Simiduia agarivorans SA1 = DSM 21679: one gene and its partner. Each later gene encodes a partner of the first gene's protein in a complex. Links are inferred from orthologs where the notes say so. Each region holds a gene or a part of one and is shown on either strand. Other genes may lie near its edges.

Region 1 (3,831 bases):
GTTGCACCTGGATATTATTGTCGATCGCATGCGTCGCGAGTTTGCGGTTGAAGCCAATATCGGTAAGCCGCAGGTGGCCTACCGTGAGCGGATCAAAAATACCTGTGAAATTGAAGGCAAGTTCGTGCGCCAGTCCGGTGGCCGTGGTCAGTATGGCCACTGCTGGATCCGGTTCGAACCTGCAGAAAACGACAACGCCGATAAGGTGGAATTCGTTTCAGAAATTGTTGGTGGTGTGATTCCGAAGGAATACATCCCTGCAATCGGCAAGGGTATCGAAGAGCAGGCCAAAAACGGCGTGCTCGGCGGCTATCCATTGCTGGGCTTGAAGGCAACTGTATTCGACGGTTCCTTCCACGATGTTGACTCCAGTGAAATGGCGTTCAAAATTGCCGCTTCCATGGCCACCAAGCAGTTGTCGCAAAAAGGCGGCGCAGTCCTGCTTGAGCCAATGATGAAAGTGGAAGTGGTAACGCCGGAGGAGAACATGGGCGATGTGGTGGGCGATCTTAACCGTCGTCGTGGCATTATCCACGGCATGGAAGACAGTCCATCTGGCAAAATCGTCAACGCCGAGGTGCCGCTGGCCGAAATGTTCGGTTATGCTACGGCGCTGCGATCAGCCACCCAGGGGCGTGCTACTTACTCCATGGAGTTCCAGCAGTACGCTGAGGCGCCCTCGAATGTCGCGCAGGAAATCATTGCCAAGAGCAGGGTTGCTAGCGATCACTAACTTACTATCTATCAAATTTATAATTTGAGGTTATAACAAAATGGCTAAGGCTAAGTTTGAACGTAACAAGCCCCACGTAAACGTGGGCACCATCGGTCACGTTGACCACGGTAAAACCACTCTGACCGCAGCTCTGACTCGCGTATGTGCGGAAGTTTGGGGCGGTGAAGCAGTTGCTTTCGACGGTATCGATTCTGCGCCAGAAGAGCGTGAGCGTGGTATTACCATCTCTGCTGCTCACGTAGAGTACGATTCACCAGTGCGTCACTACGCACACGTAGATTGCCCGGGCCACGCCGACTACGTTAAGAACATGATTACCGGTGCTGCCCAGATGGACGGCGCTATCCTGGTTTGTTCCGCTGCTGACGGCCCCATGCCGCAGACCCGTGAGCACATCCTGTTGTCCCGTCAGGTAGGTGTACCTTACATCGTGGTATTCCTGAACAAAGCTGACATGGTAGACGACGAAGAGCTGCTGGAGCTGGTTGAGATGGAAGTTCGTGAGCTGTTGAGCCAATACGAATTCCCAGGCGACGACACCCCGATCATCATCGGTTCTGCGCTGATGGCCCTGAACGGTCAGGACGACAAAGAAATGGGTACTACCGCTGTTAAGAAGCTGGTAGAGACCCTGGATTCTTACATTCCTGAGCCAGAGCGTGCCATCGACGGTGCCTTCCTGATGCCAATCGAAGACGTATTCTCTATCTCTGGTCGCGGTACTGTAGTAACCGGCCGTGTAGAGCGTGGTATCGTGAAAGTGGGCGAGGAAATCGAGATCGTTGGTATCCGCGACACCACCAAGACCACCTGTACCGGTGTTGAAATGTTCCGCAAGCTGCTGGACGAAGGCCGTGCTGGTGAGAACGTAGGTGTTCTGCTGCGTGGTACCAAGCGTGACGACGTAGAGCGTGGTCAGGTTCTGTGTAAGCCAGGTTCAATCAAGCCGCACACCAAGTTCCAAGGCGAAGTATACGTACTGTCCAAGGACGAAGGTGGTCGTCACACGCCATTCTTCAAAGGCTACCGTCCTCAGTTCTACTTCCGTACGACTGACGTGACTGGTGCAGTTGAGCTGCCAGAAGGCGTTGAGATGGTAATGCCAGGCGATAACATCCAGATGGAAGTTACCCTGATTGCACCTATCGCAATGGAAGACGGTCTGCGCTTTGCGATCCGTGAAGGCGGTCGTACCGTAGGTGCGGGCGTTGTTTCCAAGATCATCGAGTAATGATCGGCCGGTCTGACCGGCAAAAAGGCCCCGCCCGGCGGGGCCTTTGTTTTGCTAACTAATTGATTTTCAAGGTAAAAGCGAATAGTTGGCTAAAAAATCAACCGGCGCTTGACAGGGGGCGGTGCCGCCCTTAGAATTGCGCCTCCGTTTTTCAGGGATTTCCCCTGGCGGATTGTTCTTTACAGTATTTTGGAGTTAGGTTCAGATGCAGAATCAACGCATTCGCATTCGCCTGAAAGCGTTCGATCACAAGTTGATCGATGCGTCTACACAGGAAATCGTCGAGACCGCTAAGCGTACAGGTGCACAAGTGCGTGGTCCGATTCCGTTGCCGACTCGTCGCGAGCGTTTCACCGTTCTGATCTCCCCGCACGTTAACAAAGACGCGCGCGATCAGTACGAAATCCGCACACATAAGCGTTTGTTGGATATCGTTGAGCCTACAGAAAAGACTGTAGACGCCCTCATGAAGCTGGATCTGGCTGCTGGCGTCGAAGTTCAAATTAGTCTCGGTTAATTAACAAAAGCTGCCTGCCCACTGGGGTGGTGCAGGTGTGTGTAACGCTCTGAAATGGGCGGCCATAGCGGGTAAAAGCCCCGTACACCATTGAGGTTAGTAAAATGACAATAGGTATTGTCGGCCGCAAAAGCGGCATGACCCGTATCTTCACTGAAGACGGTGTTTCTATTCCTGTTACCGTGGTTGAAGTAGAACCAAACCGCGTGACTCAGGTTAAGACCGTTGATACCGATGGTTACTCTGCTGTGCAGGTGACTGTGGGTGCGCGCCGTGCTTCACGTGTCAACAAAACTGCTGCTGGTCACTACGCCAAGGCCAACACAGAAGCCGGTCGCGGCCTGTGGGAATTGCGTAATGAAGCCGGCGAAGCTTTCGAAATCGGTGGTTCAATCACCGTTGATGTTTTCGAAGCTGGTCAAATCGTAGATGTTACTGGTACTTCCAAAGGTAAAGGTTACGCCGGCACCGTAAAGCGCTGGAATTTCCGTACCCAGGATGCCACCCACGGTAACTCCCTTTCTCACCGCGTTCCAGGCTCTATCGGTCAGTGTCAGACACCCGGCCGTGTTTTCAAGGGCAAGAAAATGACCGGTCACATGGGTGATGAGCGTGTAACCGTTCAGAACCTTGAAGTGGTTAAGGTCGATGCAGAACGTAATTTGCTGTTGATCAAAGGTGCCGTACCCGGAGCTCCGGGTGGCGACGTGATCGTGCGTCCCGCTGTTAAAGCGCGCAACAACGGCTAATCCGAGGGGAATCGACCATGGAATTGAATATCACTACTCCAGCAGGCGCCAAAGGCACAGTTTCTGTGTCCGACGTAGCGTTCGCTCGCGAGTTTAATCAAGACCTGGTGCATCAGGCGGTTGTTGCTTACATGGCAGCGGCGCGTCAGGGTACCAAGGCTCAGAAGACTCGTTCAGAAGTTTCTGGTGGCGGCGCCAAGCCATGGCGTCAGAAAGGCACTGGTCGTGCGCGCGCAGGTACCACTCGTGGTCCGCTGTGGCGTCACGGTGGTGTAACTTTCGCAGCCAAGCCACGCAGCTTTGATCAGAAGCTGAACAAAAAAATGTACCGCGCTGCCATGCAGTGCATCATGTCCGAGCTGGCTCGTCAGGAGCGTTTGGTTGTGGTTGATGCGTTCGACCTGGAAGTGCCTAAGACTAAGGCGCTGGTTGGCGAGCTGGCCAAGTACAACCTGTCCGACGTGCTGATCGTGACTGAAGAAGTAAATACCAATCTGTATCTTGCAGCTCGCAACCTGCACAAAGTTGACGTGCGTGATGCCCAGGGCGTAGATCCTGTGAGCCTGATCCGCTTCGACAAAGTGGTTGTGACTGT
Region 2 (4,495 bases), 160 kb from region 1 along the record:
GCCTGCCCGCAGGCAGCCGGTTGTTGTCGGCGGGTGGTCCTGTATTGCTGGTACAGGGCGAGCCTGAAACGTATGCCGATGCGGCCGTGCCCTACAGCCATTTGTCCCTGCCCGAAGCGCAGAGTGATGGCGGCGATTTGCGCGCTTTGCTGGAGGCCCTGGCTGCGCGCGAGTGCAACGAAGTGCTGGTCGAGGCGGGTAGCCGGTTGGCGGGCAGTTTTATGGCGGCGGGTCTGGTGGACGAATTGGTGCTGTACATGGCGCCGACCCTGTTGGGCTCCAGTGCCAGGCCGTTGTTGCAACTGCCGCTTGAGCAGATGGCAGAACAACGCAAGCTGGCGATTACCGATATGCGCGCAATCGGTGGCGATTGGCGTATAACCGCCCACCCGGTGGGCGACTGATTTTTCACTCTCTGGGAGAGCGTATGTTTACCGGTATCATTGAAGCGGTAGGTGAAATCCTGGTGGCCCAGCCCGCCGGTGGCGATCTGCGGCTGCGAGTGAAGACCCACGGACTGGATTTACAGGATGTGGCGCTGGGCGATTCTATTGCCACCAATGGCGTGTGTCTGACCGTGGTGGAATTGCCCGGCGACGGCTATTGGGCCGATGTGAGCGTGGAAACGCTCGACAACACCACCCTGCGCCAGTGGGCAGTGGGTCAGAAGGTCAACCTGGAAAAAGCACTGACACCCACCACCCGTCTGGGCGGGCATTTGGTCAGCGGTCATGTGGATGGCGTGGGCGAAGTGGTCAGCCGGCACACGGATGCCCGTTCGGAGCGTTTTCGCTTGCGCGCGCCCGATCACTTGGCCAAATACATCGCGCATAAGGGCTCAATCACGGTGGATGGCACCAGCCTGACAGTCAATGCCGTCGACGGGGCGGAGTTCGAGCTTAATATCGTGCCCCACACCCTTGAGAAGACGGTGATGGGCACCTATAAAGCAGGCACGCGGGTGAATCTGGAGGTGGATTTGCTGGCGCGCTACCTCGAAAGACTATTATTAGGGGACAAGGCGGCACAGACCGGCACCCCGGACTCAGGCATTACCATGGCATTTCTGGCGGAGCACGGCTTCAGCCGCTAACGGGACGAGATATGGAACTTAACAGCGTAGAAGAACTGATCGACGACATCCGACAGGGCAAGATGGTCATCCTCATGGATGACGAGGATCGCGAAAACGAAGGCGATCTGGTGATTGCCGCCGAGCAGATCCGGCCCGAAGACATCAATTTCATGGCCAAACACGCCCGTGGGTTGATTTGCCTGACCCTGACCGAAAAGCGTTGCCGCCAATTGGATCTGCCGCTGATGGTGGGGGGGCGTCACAACGGCGCCCAGCACAGCACCAATTTCACGCTCTCCATCGAGGCCGCGACCGGCGTCACTACCGGTATTTCCGCCGCCGACCGGGCACGCACCGTGCGCGCGGCAGTGGCGCGCGAAGCGAAAGCAGAAGACATCGTCCAGCCGGGTCATATTTTCCCGCTCATGGCTCAACCCGGCGGTGTGTTGAGCCGTGCGGGCCACACCGAAGCCGGTTGCGACCTGGCGCGTCTGGCGGGTTTCGAGCCGGCGGCGGTGATCGTGGAGATCATGAATGAAGATGGCACCATGGCGCGCCGTCCGGATCTGGAAGAGTTCGCCAAAACCCACGATCTGAAAATCGGCACCATTGCCGACCTGATCCACTACCGTTCGGTGAAAGAAAAAACCGTCGAGTGCATCAGCACCCGCCCGGTTAAAACCGGTTTCGGTGAATTCGAACTGAAAACCTATCGCGATGTGGCGCGGCAGGAATTGCATTTTGCCCTGGTCAAAGGTCCGCTTAGCGCCGATGAGCCCGCGTTGGTGCGGGTCCACGTGCAGGACAGCGCGCGCGATCTGTTCACCATTCAGCGCCCGAGCGATACCGAGTACAAACCCTGGACCTTTCACGCCGCACTGGAGGCGGTGGAGCGGGAAGGCAAAGGTGTGGTGGTATTGATCTGTCACACTGAAAGCGCACAGGAAATTGCCGACAACGTGGACTGGATGCTGTCTGGCCGTCAGCGCCAGATCAGTCAGGATAAAGTGTATAAACAAGTGGGCACCGGCGCCCAGATTCTGCGCGATCTGGGCGTGCGCAAAATGAAACTGATGTCGGCGCCACTGAAATTTTCGGCCATCTCCGGCTGGGATCTGGAAGTGACAGAACAACTGTCCTGCCCCGACTAATTTTTTTGAATAGAATGTATAAACAGGAAACCCCATGAGCAAGATTACCGTTGTCGAAGGCGATTTCACCCAGTGCAAAGGCAAGTACGCGCTGATTGTCAGCCGTTGGAATAGCTTTGTTGTTGAAAGCCTGAAAGACGGCGCGCTGGATACCCTGCGTCGCCACGGCATCAAAGACGAAGACATCACCATCTACTACGCTCCCGGCGCCTTCGAGTTTCCGCTGGTGGCTCAAAAGCTGGCGGCAACGGGTAAGTTCGACGCCATCATTGCGCTCGGTGCGGTTATCCGCGGTGGCACACCACACTTTGAATACGTGGCCGGTGAGTGCACCAAAGGTCTGGCGCAAGCCTCCATGGCCAGCGGTGTTATCGTGACCTTCGGCGTGCTCACCGTCGATTCCATCGAGCAGGCGATTGAGCGTTCCGGCACCAAGGCCGGCAACAAGGGTGTGGAAGCCACGCTCACCGCACTGGAAATGGTCTCACTGCTGTCCAAGGTATAAACATGAACGTCTCTGCTTCTGCGCGCCGTCAGGCGCGCCACTACGCCATGCAGGCGCTCTATCAATGGCAGATGGCGGGTTCCTCGCTGAACGCCATCGAGGCGGAGTTCCGCACGGATTACGACATGGCGAAAGTGGATCTGGCCTACTTTCAGGAACTGTTGCACCAGGTGCCCGCACAGCTGGATGCACTGGAGGCCGCGTACGCGCCGCACCTGCAGGGGCGCAATCAGGACGAACTGGATCCCATCACCCAGTCGCTGCTGCGTCTGAGTACCTACGAGCTGAAAAACCGCATCGATGTACCCTACAAAGTGGTCATTAACGAAGCGGTTGCGCTGGCGAAGAAATTTGGCGCCACCGATGCGCACAAGTTCATCAACGCCGTGCTGGATCAGACTGCTGCGCAGTTGCGCGCGGTGGAAGTGCAGGCCGAGCGCGGCCGCAATTGAGTTTGCGATAAATGGATTTAGCGCCGTGCCGACGGCAGCAATTGAGGAACCGATATGGCGTTGGGTGAATTTGAACTGATCAAGCGTTACTTCTACCAGTCTGCACGTGCCTTTGGAGTGCAGATGGGCATTGGCGATGACTGTGCCCTGTTGCAGGCGCCGGAGGGCAAGGTCATTGCTGTGTCAATGGACACGCTGGTAGGCGGCATTCACTTTCCCCGCAACGCCGACCCGGAACTCATCGCCGAACGCGCCCTGCGTGTGAACCTGAGTGATCTGGCGGCCATGGGCGCTGAACCTTTGTGGTTTACCCTGGGCCTCACCATGCCCAAAGTGGACGAGCGTTGGATGGAAGGCTTTGCCCGCGGGTTGTTCACGGTAGCCGATGAATACAACATTGCCCTGGTGGGGGGCGATACCACGCGCGGCCCGTTGGCCATCACCATTCAGGTGCATGGCGCGGTGGAATCCGATCACGCGCTGATGCGTGCCAATGCCCGCGTGGGCGACCTGATCTACGTTACCGGCAACGTGGGCGATGCGGCGGCGGCGCTGGCGGTTATCCGGCAGGAATTGACGGTCGGCAAGTCGGCGTTCAATTATTTTATGTCCCACTATTATCGCCCCCAGCCGCGCCTTAAAGAAGCCAAAATGTTGCGGGGCATCAGCCAGTGCGCCATTGATGTGTCCGACGGTTTGCTGGCGGATCTCGGGCACATTTGTGAAGAGAGTGGCGTGGGTGCGAAGATCGATCTCGAGCGCATCCCCGTATCCACTGCGCTTAACAAAGTGGCAGAAGCCGAACAGATCGCCGACTGGGCATTGGCCGGCGGCGACGATTACCAACTGTGTTTTACCGTCTCGCCTGACAAGCTGGGTCAGGTACAGGCACTGATCGATGCCGGCAAGCTGCACGCCAATGCCATTGGTGAAATCGTTAAAGGCAGTGGCGTTGAAGTGCTGCTGGAAGGTGAGGTGTTTGAACCCAAACGACGCGGCTACAACCATTTCGACACCGATGCGTAGCCTGCCCGGGTGGCGCGCCTTGTTGGCGGACCCTCGTCTGTTTTGCGCGCTGGGGTTCGGCAGTGGGCTGGCGCCGAAAGCGCCCGGGACCTTTGGCACGCTGATGGCACTGCCGCTGTTTCTGATTTTGCAGCCGCTGCCGGCGTGGGTTTACGCCGGGGTGGTGCTGGCGGCATTTTTTCTGGGTATTTACCTGTGCGGCTATGCCGGTCGCTGGCTGGGTGTCAGCGATCACGGCGCCATCGTCTGGGATGAATTTGTCGGGCTCTGGATCGCATTGTTTTTG

The links. The genes of interacting proteins can lie anywhere in the genome.
Region 2: the proteins of rpsJ (region 1) and nusB are in contact, whole or in part, in a solved structure (PDB 3D3B), measured with the Escherichia coli proteins. The link is inferred for Simiduia agarivorans SA1 = DSM 21679 from one-to-one orthologs.

What each region holds. Positions count from the first base shown.
Region 1 is NC_018868.3:2,016,362-2,020,192, reverse strand. What follows is about bases 1,069-3,831. They hold rpsJ (30S ribosomal protein S10), read left to right. Parts: upstream 1,069-2,175; coding sequence 2,176-2,487; downstream 2,488-3,831. Other genes in these bases: rplD (50S ribosomal protein L4), read left to right, coding at 3,254-3,831; rplC (50S ribosomal protein L3), read left to right, coding at 2,592-3,236; tuf (elongation factor Tu), read left to right, coding at 1,069-1,967. Outside these bases: fusA (elongation factor G), read left to right, coding at 1-733; more of tuf, read left to right, coding at 774-1,068. UniProt on the Escherichia coli protein: Involved in the binding of tRNA to the ribosomes. Part of the processive rRNA transcription and antitermination complex (rrnTAC). The complex forms an RNA-chaperone ring around the RNA exit tunnel of RNA polymerase (RNAP).
Region 2 is NC_018868.3:2,177,145-2,181,639, reverse strand. The notes cover bases 1,646-4,458. They hold nusB (transcription antitermination factor NusB), read left to right. Parts: upstream 1,646-2,733; coding sequence 2,734-3,183; downstream 3,184-4,458. Other genes in these bases: M5M_RS09725 (phosphatidylglycerophosphatase A family protein), read left to right, coding at 4,202-4,458; thiL (thiamine-phosphate kinase), read left to right, coding at 3,238-4,209; ribH (6,7-dimethyl-8-ribityllumazine synthase), read left to right, coding at 2,261-2,731; ribBA (bifunctional 3,4-dihydroxy-2-butanone-4-phosphate synthase/GTP cyclohydrolase II), read left to right, coding at 1,646-2,226. Also shown: bifunctional diaminohydroxyphosphoribosylaminopyrimidine deaminase/5-amino-6-(5-phosphoribosylamino)uracil reductase RibD, read left to right, coding at 1-404; M5M_RS09750 (riboflavin synthase), read left to right, coding at 428-1,093; more of ribBA, read left to right, coding at 1,105-1,645; more of M5M_RS09725, read left to right, coding at 4,459-4,495. UniProt on the Escherichia coli protein: Part of the processive rRNA transcription and antitermination complex (rrnTAC). The complex forms an RNA-chaperone ring around the RNA exit tunnel of RNA polymerase (RNAP).